2 linked regions of the Terriglobus albidus genome follow. Each later gene encodes a partner of the first gene's protein in a complex. Links are inferred from orthologs where the notes say so. Each region holds a gene or a part of one and is shown in the gene's direction. Other genes may lie near its edges.

The links.
Region 2: the proteins of rpsG (region 1) and tig are in contact, whole or in part, in a crystal structure (PDB 3GTY), measured with the Thermotoga maritima proteins. The link is inferred for Terriglobus albidus from one-to-one orthologs. Residues at the interface, in WP_004081843.1 of Thermotoga maritima: Lys34, Lys52, Lys55, Glu59, Arg62, Gln63, Glu66, Asn67, Lys69, Val71, Arg95, Ala109, Lys110, Lys111, Gly112, Arg113, Pro114, Glu117, Glu121, Ile124, Ala125, Tyr127, Asn128, Asn129, Thr130, Gly131, Lys135, Asp139, Arg142, Met143; in WP_004081061.1 of Thermotoga maritima: Glu122, Val124, Val129, Leu130, Tyr133, Glu188, Gly259, Ile262, Tyr263, Glu266, Ser270, Glu273, Gln274, Glu277, Arg308, Gln311, Ile312, Ser315, Tyr316, Glu325, Arg329, Arg336, Leu363, Phe366, Trp367, Arg373, Leu377, Arg381, Leu384, Glu387.

What each region holds. Positions count from the first base shown.
Region 1 is NZ_CP042806.1:4,078,308-4,085,398, reverse strand. Bases 2,915-5,706 are described here. They hold rpsG (30S ribosomal protein S7), read left to right. Parts: upstream 2,915-3,971; coding sequence 3,972-4,442; downstream 4,443-5,706. Other genes in these bases: fusA (elongation factor G), read left to right, coding at 4,566-5,706; rpsL (30S ribosomal protein S12), read left to right, coding at 3,487-3,870. Also shown: FTW19_RS16210 (S9 family peptidase), read right to left, coding at 1-2,008; FTW19_RS16205 (hypothetical protein), read left to right, coding at 2,124-2,873; more of fusA, read left to right, coding at 5,707-6,653; tuf (elongation factor Tu), read left to right, coding at 6,709-7,091.
Region 2 is NZ_CP042806.1:3,173,221-3,180,450, reverse strand. The notes cover bases 1,962-4,892. They hold tig (trigger factor), read left to right. Parts: upstream 1,962-2,669; coding sequence 2,670-4,115; downstream 4,116-4,892. Other genes in these bases: clpP (ATP-dependent Clp endopeptidase proteolytic subunit ClpP), read left to right, coding at 4,166-4,762; FTW19_RS12620 (hypothetical protein), read left to right, coding at 1,962-2,469. Outside these bases: FTW19_RS12625 (uracil-DNA glycosylase), read right to left, coding at 348-1,052; more of FTW19_RS12620, read left to right, coding at 1,405-1,961; ATP-dependent Clp protease ATP-binding subunit ClpX, read left to right, coding at 4,941-6,227; lon (endopeptidase La), read left to right, coding at 6,418-7,230. UniProt on the Bacillus subtilis protein: Involved in protein export. Acts as a chaperone by maintaining the newly synthesized protein in an open conformation. Functions as a peptidyl-prolyl cis-trans isomerase.

The sequences.
Region 1 (7,091 bases):
GAGTCCGCTCCAGCCGGTCGGTGTTGTGTCCCGCATCGGCAAAATGATGACCTTCCCCGGGGTAGACGATGAGCTGTGTGGTCACTCCAAGGTCGCGCAGTGCGTGCCACATCTCAAACGACTGCGGCATGGGGCACTCGCCGTCGGAGTCTCCCACGATGATCAGAGTCGGAGTCTTCACACTCTTGATGTAGTTGATCGCCGAAGATTTGGCATACACTGCCGGATCGTCATAGACCGACGATCCAAAAAAAGGAATCATCCACTGGTCGATGGAGTTTTCGCCGTAGTAGCTCTGCCAGTTGGAGATGCCGGCCCCGGAGACTGCCGCCTTGAAACGATTGGTCTGGGTGATGGAGAACATGGTCATAAAGCCGCCGTAGCTCCAGCCCATAACGCCGACTCGATCCGTGTCGACGGGAAATCGCTTTTCGACGGCATCGAGGCCCGCGAGGATGTCGCGCAGATCGCCATATCCGAAATCCTTGCGGTTGGCTTGGGTGAATGACTCTCCCTGGCCATAGGAACCGCGCGGATTGGGTTGGAAGACAAAGTAGCCCAGGGCCGAGAAGAGCGCCGGCTCGCCACCGTATCGGGAAGTGATCTCGGAGGAGGGGCCGCCGTGGACCGAGACAATAAGGGGGTACTTCTTACCCGGATCGTAGTTGGCAGGCAGGGTCAGCCAGCCCTGTACATCGAAATTCTCATTCTTCCACTCGATGGACTCGGCCTTGCCGTTCAGCGGCTTCAATGTGTCATTGAGGTGCGAGATCTGCTTCAGGTTCTTCATCTCGCCTGCCCAGACCTCGGGCGCCATATTCAAAGACTGGCGAATGAGCGCCATCTTCTTGCTCGGGATGGAGACAGAGACCGACATGGCCGACTGGCCGGAACCGATCGACTCCGGCAGCGTGAGGTGATAGATCGGCATGTCGGAGCCGGAGGTGGAGAGGACGGCCAGATGGGCCTGGCCGCGCTGATGTTCGCTCACGACGAGGTGGGTGTTGTCAGCCCAGTCAAGCCAGGAGGGAGTTGATTTACGGCCCTCCGTGATGTTTCGGGGATCTCCGCCGACGGTGGGAACAAGATAGATGTCGCCGCCGTTGGAGCCCTCATCGGACATCAGGCCTCCGATAAAGGCGATTGTCTTACCATCGGGCGAGAAGCGGGGAACAGCGATCTGGAGCCCGTGGAGCGACCCCGTGGCCTTTTGGGAGTCGACGATGACCGAAGGCGAAGCGAAGCCGACGCTGCATCCCATCCCGTTGCAGGCTTCCCCGGTCCTCTTCAGCGACTGGTTATAGAGCTTGGCGACCCACCAGTTGTTTTCCCCTGGAGGATTGGCCGCAATAAAGGCGATGTTCTGCGAATCGGCAGACCAGGAGAACTCATAGACATGCAGATTGGCGGGCGTGATGGCATACTGCAGGCTGCGGTCGGCAAGGTCGACCTTTTCAACCCGCTGAATTTCGATGCCATCTTCGCCGATCACGCCGGCTGGCGGCTTCATGGCTGAGGTAGCTCCCGCGCTGCGCGTGGCGTTTTCGACAAAAAGAAAGGCGACGGAGTGTCCGTCAGGAGAGAACGCCGGTTTGGTGAGTGCACCCTTTAATGTGGTGAGTTGCTGGAAGCGATTGTCGGCCGCAGTCCAGAGAAAGAGCTCCCACTGTCTCTGGCGTTTCCCATCCGTCGAACAATTCGAGAGAAAGGCAAGCGTCTTCGAGTCCGGACCCCAGGTAGGACTCTTGCTGGCGCAGGCGGGCTTTAGTTCATTGCCTCCGGGCGAGAGAATGCGGTCTTCTCCTCCACTATTGGAGGCCGAGAGGTGTAACTGATCTCCGGCCGCGCCAGGCGCCACCCATGCAACATAGTTGCCGTCGGGAGAGAGGATGGAAGCCGAAGGTGTCCGGACCCGGGCGAGGTCCGCAAGCAGTTCCGGAATACGAGAGCTCTGCTGCGCCGGCAGAAGTGCGGCGGAAAAAAGGATGGCGGCGGCGATCGTACGCATACGTCTCAGAATAGTGGCTCGGAACCTTCGCGTGGAATGTTTCATACACATTCCGACTCATGGAGGAGAATCACTTTGGCGCCCCAAGCGTCTCTTGAGAAAGAGGAACTCTTTTTTGAAAACCACTCTGGCATGTTGTACCCGATTTGCAGGATCACTTTTGCTTGCCGGCGGTATAGCCCTTTCGCCCGTAGTGCATGCAGAAGCAGTACCGGTTTCGTCGTCTCTTCCGGACTCTCCCCAACCGCAGCAACAGGCAAAGGTGCATCCCGAGGACGGCCAGCAGACCAAGCGGATTCTCGGCGTCCTGCCCAACTTCCGCTCGGTATCGGCGGATCAGGTGTTGCCGCCGCTCTCGCCGAAGGAAAAGTTCAAGCTGATGACGCAGGACAGCTTTGACTATTCGGCGTTCGCCTATGTCGGCATTATGGCTGGGGTTGGGATGGCGCAGAACTCCTACCCGGAGTTTCGCCAGGGCGCCGCAGGATACGGTCGCTACTACTGGCACAGCTTTGCCGATAATGTGGGCGGCAACCTGATGTCAGAGGCTGTGGTTCCGACGATTGCGCGGCAGGACCCGCGTTACTACACCATGGGCCATGGCGGGCTGATCAAGCGTACAGGGTATTCGCTCTCCCGGCTGGTGGTGACGCGTACGGATAGTGACCACCGCAGCTTTAACTTTGGAGAAGTTGTCGGTAATGGCGCCGCCGCGGGAGTCGCCACCCTGTATTACCCGGGAAGAGAACGGACCTGGACCAAGACCGGCCAGCGCTGGGTGACCTCAGTCGCCCTGGATGGCGTGAGCGACCTGATTAAGGAGTTCTGGCCGGACGTCAACCACAGGCTCTTTCACGCCCACTGAAGACTGCGTGATGGCACGCTCTGGCCCAAAAATTGACTCTTTTTATACTTCTTGGTATTGTTTGGAGGTTCCGCGTATTTCCGGAACTCGTCCGCGTGTGGGCAGAAGTGAGCTCCTGGCGGCGGGTAGGGCAGAAAAAGCTCTGTGCGGGAGGGATCACTGGGGATAACCGGTGGAAAACCCTGTGCGAAATTCCGGATAGAATAGAGATATCGCAATGTGGAGGCCAATGGCCTTGACGGATGCGAACCCCTCGATCGAGCCTGCGACACCCTCCTCCCGGGATGGGCTATGTGGGCCGGAACAGCGAAACGGAGTCGGGCTGGTCTGCAGGCTGCTTTGAGTGAAAATCTCAAGGTGTGTTTGTGGGCGGAGAGACCTGGCCACCGTCGACTGTTATTCGCTTGGTTGGTTTGGTGGTGCCCCGTGGCTGCGGATGGGCCGTGGGTAAAAGGGAATTCGAAGCTGTGGGCTTCGTCCAGGTGCCTGGAAACGGTGTCTGGAGATTTTGCGCGAGTGCGCAAGGTTTAGGTTGGACGGCGGTTCTGGGGCTTATTGCGGGCTCCGGGCTTGCCGGTAAGTAGTTTGGAAGCGATTTGCAAGGAGTTTTAGAGTGCCTACGTTTCATCAGCTCGTGAAGAAGGGCCGCACGGCGCCCCGCTACAAGACGGCCAGCCCCGCATTGCAGGGTTCGCCCCAGCGTCGCGGAGTCTGCACCCGTGTGTACACCCAGACCCCCAAGAAGCCGAACTCGGCTCTGCGTAAGGTGGCACGTGTCCGCCTTACGAACGGAATCGAAGTGACGACGTATATCCCGGGCATTGGCCACAACCTGCAGGAGCACTCGATTGTGCTGATCCGCGGTGGCCGTGTGAAGGATCTGCCGGGTGTTCGTTACCACGTCGTGCGCGGCACGCTGGATTCGGTTGGCGTTGCCAACCGTAAGCAGAGCCGTTCGAAGTACGGCGCCAAGCGTCCGAAGGCTGCCGCCAAGTAGTCGTTGAGTATTAGCTGCCGAGGGTCGCGGATGCGGCCTGAAGCAAAAGCCTGGTTGCTTGAGATGTTGACGGCTCCAGGGGAAGAAGAGGAAGAGAAGGAATGCCACGTAAAGGTCATATCTCGAAGCGGGAAGTTGCTCCGGATCCGGTGTACAGCTCCACCCTGGTAACGAAGTTCGTGAACAGCATGATGTGGGGCGGCAAGAAGTCGACTGCCCAGAACATCTTCTACGAGAGCATGAAGAACCTCGAGGCCAAGGGTGGCGATGAGGCGATCAAGCTGTTCAAGAAGGCCGTGGAGAACGTGAAGCCCCTGCTGGAAGTGAAGAGCCGCCGTGTGGGCGGCGCCAACTATCAGGTGCCGATCGAAGTGAACCCGGAGCGTCGTACTTCGCTCGCAATCCGCTGGCTGGTGACCTATAGCCGTTCGCGTGGCGAAAAGGGCATGGTCGATAAGCTGACCGCCGAGCTGCTGGATGCGGCTAATGGTCGCGGCGCCGCGATGAAGAAGAAGGAAGATGTTCATCGCATGGCTGAGGCGAACAAGGCCTTCGCTCATTATCGCTGGTAGTTTTCGTCTGCGGCGGGTAATACCCGCCGCAGTCAAGAAGTAAGAGTCGTACCGGTGCAGCAATGCGCCGGAGTCAACTAGGAAGCAACCGCGAGCGAAAGCTCGCAGAAGAGAAGAACTAAAGTGGCACGCACGATTTCGCTGGACAAATGCCGCAACATCGGCATCATGGCCCACATCGACGCCGGTAAAACGACAACGACGGAGCGCATCCTGTTTTATACGGGTGTGAACCATCGCATCGGTGAGGTGCACGAAGGCACTGCGACCATGGACTGGATGGAGCAGGAGCAGGAGCGCGGCATCACGATTACCTCGGCTGCGACGACCTGCTTCTGGAATAAGTACCGCATCAATATCATCGATACCCCGGGCCACGTGGACTTTACGGCTGAGGTGGAGCGTTCGCTGCGCGTGCTGGACGGCGCGGTAGCCTGCTTTGATGCTGTTGCCGGTGTGCAGCCCCAGTCGGAGACGGTGTGGCGTCAGGCTACCAAGTACCGCGTTCCGCGTATCTGCTTCATCAACAAGATGGACAAGAACGGCGGCGACGCTGAGCATGCAACTCAGACCATCAAGGACCGTCTGGGCGCCAAGGCCGTGATGCTGCAGATTGCCGTTGGTGCTGAGGCTAACTTCAAGGGGGTGGTTGACCTGGTCGAGATGCGCGCCATTCTGTGGCATGACGAGACCATGGGCGCCAAGTACTCGGTCGAAGAGATTCCCGAGAACCTGAAGGAGAAGGCGATTGCTTTCCGCAATCAGCTGATTGAGTCTGTTGCCGAGAGCGATGATGCGCTTCTGGAGAAGTTCCTGGAAGGTCAGGATCCATCGGCTGACGAGCTGAAGGCTGCCATCCGTAAGGCAACGATCGGCATGCATATCTTCCCGGTTCTGATGGGTTCCTCCTTCAAGAACAAGGGCGTGCAAACGCTGCTCGATGCTGTGGTGGACTACCTGCCGAGCCCGCTCGACGTTCCTCCGATTGAGGGTATCGACCCTGACAACCCGGAAAAAAAGCTGGCCCGTAAGTCAGATGACAACGAGCCGCTGGCTGCGCTGGGCTTCAAGATCATGACCGATCCGTTTGTCGGCCAGTTGATCTTCATCCGTGTCTACTCGGGCGCTCTGAAGGCCGGCGACACGGTGCTGAATCCGCGTACCGGCAAGACCGAGCGTATCGGCCGTCTGCTGAAGATGCACGCCAACAAGCGTGAAGAGATTACAGAGATCCTGGCTGGCGATATCTGCGCCGCCGTGGGTCTGAAGAATCTCGTCACCGGCGACACCATCTGCACAGAGAAGAGCCCGATCGTTCTCGAGTCCATCGACTTCCCGGATCCGGTTATCTCGGTCGCGGTAGAGCCGAAGACCAAGAGCGACCAGGAGAAAATGGGCATGGCGCTGGCGAAGCTGGCGCAGGAAGATCCCACCTTCAAGGTGCACACCGATCCTGATTCCGGTCAGACCATCATCTCGGGTATGGGCGAACTGCACCTCGAGATCATCGTCGACCGCATGATGCGTGAGTACAAGGTCGAAGCGAACGTCGGTAAGCCGCAGGTTGCGTATCGTGAAACGATCCGTCAGCAGGCTGAGGCGGAAGGTAAGTACATCCGTCAGACCGGTGGTTCGGGTAACTACGGCCACGCCAAGATCCGTATCGAGCCGAATGAGCCTGGTAAGGGCTATGAGTTCTCGAACGACATCAAGGGCGGCGTGATTCCGAAGGAGTACATCAAGCCGATCGACCAGGGAATCCAGGAAGCGCTGCAGGGTGGTGTGCTTGCCGGCTTCGAGATGGTCGACATCAAGGTCTCGCTCTACGACGGTAGCTACCACGACGTCGACTCGAACGAAATGGCCTTCAAGATCGCCGGTTCCATGGCGTTCAAGGAAGCCGCCAAGAAGGCAAAGCCGGTACTTCTGGAGCCGATGATGGCTGTCGAAGTGACGGTGCCCGAGGATTACATGGGTACCGTGATCGGCGACCTGAACTCCCGCCGCGGACGTATCGAGGGCATGGAGATGCAGGGCGGCCAGCAGGTGATCAAGGCGACGGTTCCGCTGTCGACCATGTTCGCTTACTCGAACAACCTGCGTGGATCGACACAGGGACGCGGCAACTTCTCGATGCAGTTTGCACACTATGAAGAGGCTCCGCGCTCGGTATCGGAAGAGATTATCGCCAAGGTACAGGGCAAGCAGTAAGCCTGAAGTCAAAGACGGACTCAAGAATTCTTAGAAGCTAAGGACGGAGAAGAAGATGGCGAAGGAAAAATTTGACCGGTCGAAGCCGCACGTAAACGTGGGAACGATTGGGCATATCGATCACGGTAAGACGACGCTGACGGCAGCGATTACGAAGGTCCTGTCGAAGCACAATCCGAAGAACGCGTTCCGTTCGTTTGACACGATCGACAACGCTCCTGAGGAGCGTGAGCGTGGTATTACGATCTCGACGTCGCACGTGGAATATGAGACGGCGAACCGTCACTATGCGCACGTGGACTGCCCCGGCCACGCCGACTACATCAAGAACATGATCACGGGCGCGGCGCAGATGGACGGCGCGATCCTGGTGGTGGCAGCGACCGACGGTCCGATGCCGCAGACCAAGGAGCACGTTCTGCTGGCTCGCCAGGTAGG
Region 2 (7,230 bases), 900 kb from region 1 along the record:
CCCTCGATAAAACCAGCACCAGATTCGCCAATATCCAGACGAGTGCTCCTTCTCAGAACGGTCTAGTTCCATTGCTGGAATTAGACGTACAGTGCAGCCATGCAAGACGTTTTTCAGGCTGGACTGTATCTCGTGCTCATTGGGCTCCCAATAGTGCTCGCCTTTCGCGGCGGGCGCGAGAAGGTTGCAAAATCGGCATCAACCGCTGAACTTCCGAGTTTAGAGAGCATGACCCTGACGCCCAGGCATCGCGTCAACCGGAAAAAGCCTCTTACCCGTCACGCCGTCACTGCGATGCGGCGATAGCGTGTCATCAAACTCTTGACGACAGGATTTGATGACACCACCTAATCCAACCGGGCCAGTTCCCTTGCCCGGATAAAGATCTTTGAAAACATCGCTGCGTTCAGTTTCCCTGTAAGCGTGTTCCGTAGCGAAGGATGGTAGCTCGTGATCAGATGCACGCCGCCCGGCAAAACGTATTCTGCTCCGTGGCCGAAGCCGAAGCCTCGCTTGCTTGCAAGCTCCCCGGTATTAACCAGGTGGGCCAGATAACCGTCAAAGGCAATCTTCCCCAGACAAACGACAACCTTTACCCGCTTGAGCGCGGCAATCTCGGCGGTGAGGTGCGGCGAGCAGTTCCGAATCTCCTGCGGTGTTGGCTTGTCGCCTGGCGGCGCACATCGCACTACGGACGCGATGTAACTGTGCTTCAGCTTCAGACCATCGTCACGATGCGTTGCCGTCGGTTTAGAAGCCAGCCCCATGGCATGCAGCACCGGATACATGAAGTCTCCGGAACCGTCCCCGGTAAAAGGACGTCCCGTACGGTTGGCTCCATGGGCTCCCGGCGCCAGCCCGAGAATCAGGATCCGAGCCCTGGGATCTCCAAATCCGGGCACTGGCTTGGCCCAGTAGGTCTGGTCCAGATAAGCGCGCCGCTTTGTCTCTCCGATTCCCTTGCAGTAGGCACGAAGCCGCTCACACCGTTCGCAGGCAACAATGGACTGAACAACCTGATCCAGCACGGGCAACGATAAACGGGAAGACATAAGACAGATCCGCTTTAAGAATAGTGCAATCTGTGCAGTGCAATTGTAGATAGCCTCAGGATCGGGCTGCGTATACTAGCCGGAAGTTAAGTACGAGGAGAGCAACGGTTTGTCCGAAATCTTCCCTGCCCCCCGCAGCACTGGTTCTCAGGTTTTTCGTCTTCAAACTCCTCGGCGGAATGGGCTGCGAGACGGCCTCATTGCCCTTACTCTCTCAAGTTCCTTGCTGGTCCCGGGCCTTGGCTGCAAACGGGGCCAGGGCGCTGCGGCGCTAAAGCGCCTGGCCCGCACAGACGACTCAGTACCGGCTCCGCCTGCTCCGCCCAAATTCGGCGGCCAGGAGGCGTTGACCTTGAAGCGCCTTCAGACTTACAGCGGCGAGGTCCCCGAGTTTATTGCGATCACGGTGCTTCCCGGGCGCGGCATGGACATCGCATCCATCAAGGCGTACCTGCCCGGCCGTGGAGAAACGGAACTTCTCAATGCTCCCTCTCTCAGCCAGATCGCGGCCCTGATGACAGGAACAGACGCGGATAGTCATGGAGAAGCCAATGCGATCGCTGGTGGAGCGTTTCTTGTTCCCTTTGCCAACCCGCTTGCCGGCTCCGTCAGTGCCGACGGAAAGAATCTCGTCGTGAACGTTCATGGGAAGGCCGTTTCCCTGCCCGTTGTGATCGATCCTGATCGCCCGGCCGCGCCACCGATGGCCCGATTCGGCCTGTTGAGCCCGATGAGCACCTCGATCCCTCAGATCAACACCATGCCGGATGGAAGTGAAGGACGAGCGACCTATGAGACGGGAAACTTCGGCGGCCACTGGCCCGGCAAACTACAGGTAACCGTATCGACTCTGCTAAGCGGGAGGGCGATCGATCTGGTGATCTCTTCAACCAACATCGGTTCAGAGCCTGTTCCCGTCAGCAGTGGGTGGTATCCCCGGCTTGCCATCCCGAGCGGCAATCGCGCACAAGCCACCGTGCGTCTCCCGAAAACATCAATCGGGGGCAATCTCAGCACTTCCGACGGCTTTAATGCCCGCCTGGGCAAAGCATTTGGGACACAGGATCTCGACGTTACTCTCATCAACCCAAAGCCCGCCCTCTTCGACAACGGACCGACCGTCGAATTACGTGATCCGGCGATCGACTATGGCCTGCGCGTGGTCGGTATGTCCGCTTCCATCAATGGCATACGGGTATTTGCGCCCTCTGGAAAAAACTGGATTGTGGTTTCACCGGTCGCCAATCCGACCGATTCTTCCGGCAAACCTCTTGATTCGGAAAAAGCGGATGACTTGATGCTGGCTCCTGGAAAAACGCTGCAATGGAGGGTGCGTCTGGAATTGTTCATCCCGTCCGCCCAGGTGAAGTCGGTCAGCGACGGCTCAACGTTTGACCCCGTTCCGGCGCGGCCCTAGGAGCATTTTTCCTGTAGGTGTACGGCGGGGCTTGTGCATTTATGGGCGTTTTCCGCAATGAAAACGCCGCTGCACGCTCCTCCCGGGATACCCAGCAACAGGAAAAATGCTCTAGGATAGAGAGAGTCGTTTCTGCGCGTCGAGTGGTCCTCTGACCCGGCGCCGCGACGTGAGATTTTCAAACCCTGGAAGGCACTGTTTTGACCCCTACTGAGACCAACGAGTTGAACGCGGCGGAGACGCCTCAGAGCGAGACCCCGACCACCGAAGTTGCAGCGCACGATCATACCCACGACCATGATCACGATCACGACCACGCGCACCATCATCATGACCATGGCCCGGTGTTGAACCCCGACCTGACGCGCGAGATCTCTGTGGAAGCGCCGGTCGAGGCCGTTGACGCTGCATTCGATAAGGTTGTCCGCAAGTTCCAGAAGCAGGCGCGCATTCCGGGCTTCCGTCCGGGCAAGGTTCCTGCCAACGTCATCAAGCGGAAGTTTGCCCAGGACGTCCGTCAGGAAGTGATGGAGCAGCTTGTCAGCGAGCGCTTCCGTCTCGCGCTGGAAGAGCAGAACGTAAACCCGGTCTCTCAACCGCAGATCGTTGAGCTGACACTGTTCGAAGGCCAGCCGCTGAAGTTCAAGGCTGCCTTTGAAGTGCTGCCTGAGATCGACATCACCGGCTACGACTCTGTAAAGGTAGCCAAGCCGTCGGTTGAGCTTACCGAAGAGGAGTATCAGTCAGAGCTCGATCGCGCGCTGGACTCGCAGGCAACCATTGAGCCTGTTACGGACGACCGTACCCTGACGACTGGTGACCTGGCCGAGATCAGCTTCACCGGCGAGATCAAGCCGCTGGCGCAGACAGTCGGCGAAGAGGGTCTGGAGAACGTAACACCGTCAGAGCCCATCACCGGAGAAGACGTACCGGTAGAGTTGGGCGGTAAGAACACCCTTCCCGCTTTCAGCGATGCGCTGCAGGGTAAGAAGCCGGGTGATGAGCTGACCCTTGAGGTCGAGTATCCGGCTGACTTCGGTGAGCCCCGCCTTGCTGGTAAGACCGTCAGCTACGACGTCAAGGTCAAGGCCATCAAGAAGAAGACGCTGCCGGAACAGAACGATGAGTTGGCCAAGCAGCTCGGCGACTACGAGACCTGGGATGAGTTCACCAGCAAGCTCCGCGAGCATGCTTCCGATCGCAAGAAGCACGCGCTCGAGAATGAGGCCAAAGAGAAGCTGGTCGAAGAGCTGATCGCAAAGTTTGAGTTCCCTGTTCCGGAGTCGTTTGTACAGCAGCAGATCGATGCCCGTCTGGATCGCGGCCTGCGCGCTCTGGCAGCCCAGGGCATGAAGGCAGAAGACATGCGCAAGCTCGACTTCGTCCGCCTGCGCGCCGCACAGCGCGATCAGGCCGTCAGTGAGGTCAAGGCATCACTCATCCTGGACAAGATTGCCGCAACCGAAAACGTCGAGGTCAGCGATGAAGATGTGGATCGCGAGCTGCTGATTCTCTCCATCCAGTCGCGTGAGCCGCTGGAGCAGTTGAAGCAGCGTTTGACGTCGGATGGCGGCCTCAATAGAATCCGGGAACAACTTCGTCGCGAAAAGACTGGGAACGTGCTCTACGACAAGCTGGCTTCGTAGGCGATCAACTCGCGCCCCTGGCGCCACTACAGGTAGAGAAGAGGAGAAGTATGGGACTTGTACCCATGGTGATTGAGCAGACGAGTCGTGGCGAACGCGCTTACGACATTTACAGCCGTCTGCTCCGCGACAACATCATCTTCCTGGGGACGCCGATCGACGATCAGATCGCGAATGTCATCATTGCGCAGTTGCTGTTCCTCTCCGGTGAAGACCCGGAGAAGGACATCATGCTGTACATCAACTCGCCCGGCGGATCGGTCAGCGCCGGCATGGCAATCTACGACACGATGCAGTACATCAAGAATGATGTGCAAACGCTGTGCATTGGCATGGCGGCTAGCATGGGCGCATTTCTTCTGATGGCCGGCAGCAAGGGCAAGCGTTTTGCTCTCCCCAACTCCCGCATCCTGATCCACCAGCCGCTCATCATGGGCCACGGTATTCAGGGGCAGGCGACGGAGATCGACATCCACGCCCGCGAGATTCTTCGTCTGCGTGAGCGCATGAATACCATCATGGCGAGCCACACCGGTCAGACGTTCGAACAGATCGAACGCGACACCGACCGTGACTTCACCATGAGCGCCCAGCAGGCCAAGGACTATGGCCTGATCGACGATATTATTGATCGCACTCGCGGTTGATTTGAAATGCAAACGCAATCGGCGTACAGTGAAACGCCCGGGAGTGGTTCCGGGCGTTTTCCCATTTTGGTTATGGGAAATAAGGTCGATACCCGTTCCCGAAGGGACATGCGAAACGGGTGTAAACTGACAACAAGTTCCCCAGCACGGCCCGTTGTAACCAGGAGTCGCCTTACCGATGAAAACATCACGGGGCTCAGATGAATCCCTCCGTTGCTCGTTCTGCCATAAGTCGCAGGACGCAGTCGCCAAGCTAATCTCTTCTCCCTCTGACTATCCTCGCGCGTACATCTGCGATGAGTGTGTTGCCGTCTGCAACTCCATTCTCGAAGACGACCGCGGTGAGAAACAGCAAGGCGCCGCTCCAGCACACTTGCCCAAGCCCCATGAAGTGAAGGCCTTCCTCGATGAGTACGTCATCGGTCAGGACCTGACGAAGAAGAAGCTTGCAGTTGCTGTCTACAACCACTACAAGCGCATTCAGATGAACCGGACGCGCGGCAACGATGTTGAGCTGCAAAAGTCCAACATTCTGCTCGTCGGTCCCACCGGTTCCGGCAAGACCCTGCTGGCGCAGACCCTGGCGAAGATGCTGGATGTTCCCTTCGCGATCGTGGATGCGACTACGCTGACCGAGGCCGGCTACGTCGGTGAAGACGTCGAGAACATCATTCTAAAGCTGCTGCAGGCGGCGGATGGCGATGTCGCGCGTGCGCAGAGCGGCATTATCTACATTGATGAGATCGACAAGATCGGCCGCAAGGACGAAAACCCCTCCATCACCCGCGATGTCTCGGGCGAGGGCGTTCAGCAGGCACTGCTCAAAATTCTGGAAGGCACCGTTGCCAACGTTCCCCCGCAGGGCGGACGCAAGCATCCGCATCAGGAGTTCACCGCAGTTGACACGACGAATATCCTGTTTATCTGCGGCGGCGCGTTTGTCGGCCTGGAGCGCGTCATCGCACGCCGCGTGGGCAAGAAGGCCCTTGGCTTCAAGACCTTGACCGAACCGGAGACGCCTGCCGGCGACATTACACCGATCCGCGCGCAGCGTGATACCGAGCTGCTGCGTCAGGCTGAACCGCAGGATCTGCTGAAGTACGGACTGATTCCCGAGTTCATCGGACGTCTGCCGGTGCTTGGCATCCTGGACGAGCTGGACGAGGCAGCGCTCATCGAGATTCTCACCAAGCCGCGCAACGCCATCCTGAAGCAGTACTCCAAGCTGTTTGAGTACGAGGGCGTCAAGGTAACCTTCACCGCCGAAGCTGCACAGTCTATTGCGCGTGAAGCTCTTGCCCGCAAGGTCGGCGCCCGCGGCCTGCGCATGATCCTGGAGGAGCTGATGCTCGACCTGATGTACAACGTGCCGGGCAACAAGAAGATCAAGGAACTGGAGATTACGGACGAGATGGTGAAAAACCGCGACATGACGACCTCTCTCCCTCTGGAAAAAGCCGGCTAAATAGCCTGTTCTTCTACACTTTCGTACCCATCGCCGTGGCTCTTTCAAGCCACGGCGATTTTCTTTCACTTCAACAAAGCGAGTTGCCCCGCATGTTAAGGCAAAGCGAATTACAATCATCGGAACGCCGCGGAACCACTACCGCATCTCAGCTGTGCGCTGGCGCGTCTAAATGGGAGGAATGACAGATATGAGCTCGAAAGAAGTCCTAAGCAGCGAGGTTCAAAAGCTGCCAATGATGCCCATACGCGATATGGTCATCTTTCCTCACATGATGACTCCGTTCGTCGTCGGCCGCGAGTCCAGCGTACGCGCGTTGGAAGAGGCGTTGAATGGCGACCGCCGCATCTTCCTGGCGACACAGCATGACGCCACGGTAGACGATCCCAGCGCCGACGATATCTACCAGGTAGGCACCATCGGCAACATCGTGCAAAGCGTCAAAATGCCTGATGGCAACATCAAGGTGCTGGTAGAAGGCATTGAACGCGCCCGCGCCACCGAACTCAATGACGAAGATGGCTTCTTCGTTGCCACCCTGCGCACCGGCCGCACGCAGCTTGAAATGACTCCGCAGGTAGAAGGCCTGGTGCAGAAGGTGCACTCGCTCTTCGAGCAGTACGTCAAGCTGCAGCAGTCACTGAACTACGAGACGATGGCCGCCAGCGTTCGTCTGGATGAGCCCGCCAAGCTGGCCGATATGATCGCCGCCAACCTGCAGCTTCGCATCGATGAGAAGCAGGAGCTGCTGGAGGTCTTCGCTCCGGAGCTGCGTCTGTCGCGTGTTGCCGACACCCTCGAGACTGCAATCGAAAAGCTGAACATGGACCGCACCATCCAGTCGCGTGTGAAGCGGCAGATGGAGCGGGCCCAGAAAGAGTACTACCTCAACGAGAAGATCAAGGCTATTCAGAAGGAGCTGGGCCGCGGCGAGAAGAGCGAGTTCGATGATCTAAAGAAGAAGATCGAAGCCGCAGGCATGCCGAAGGAAGCCTTCGATAAG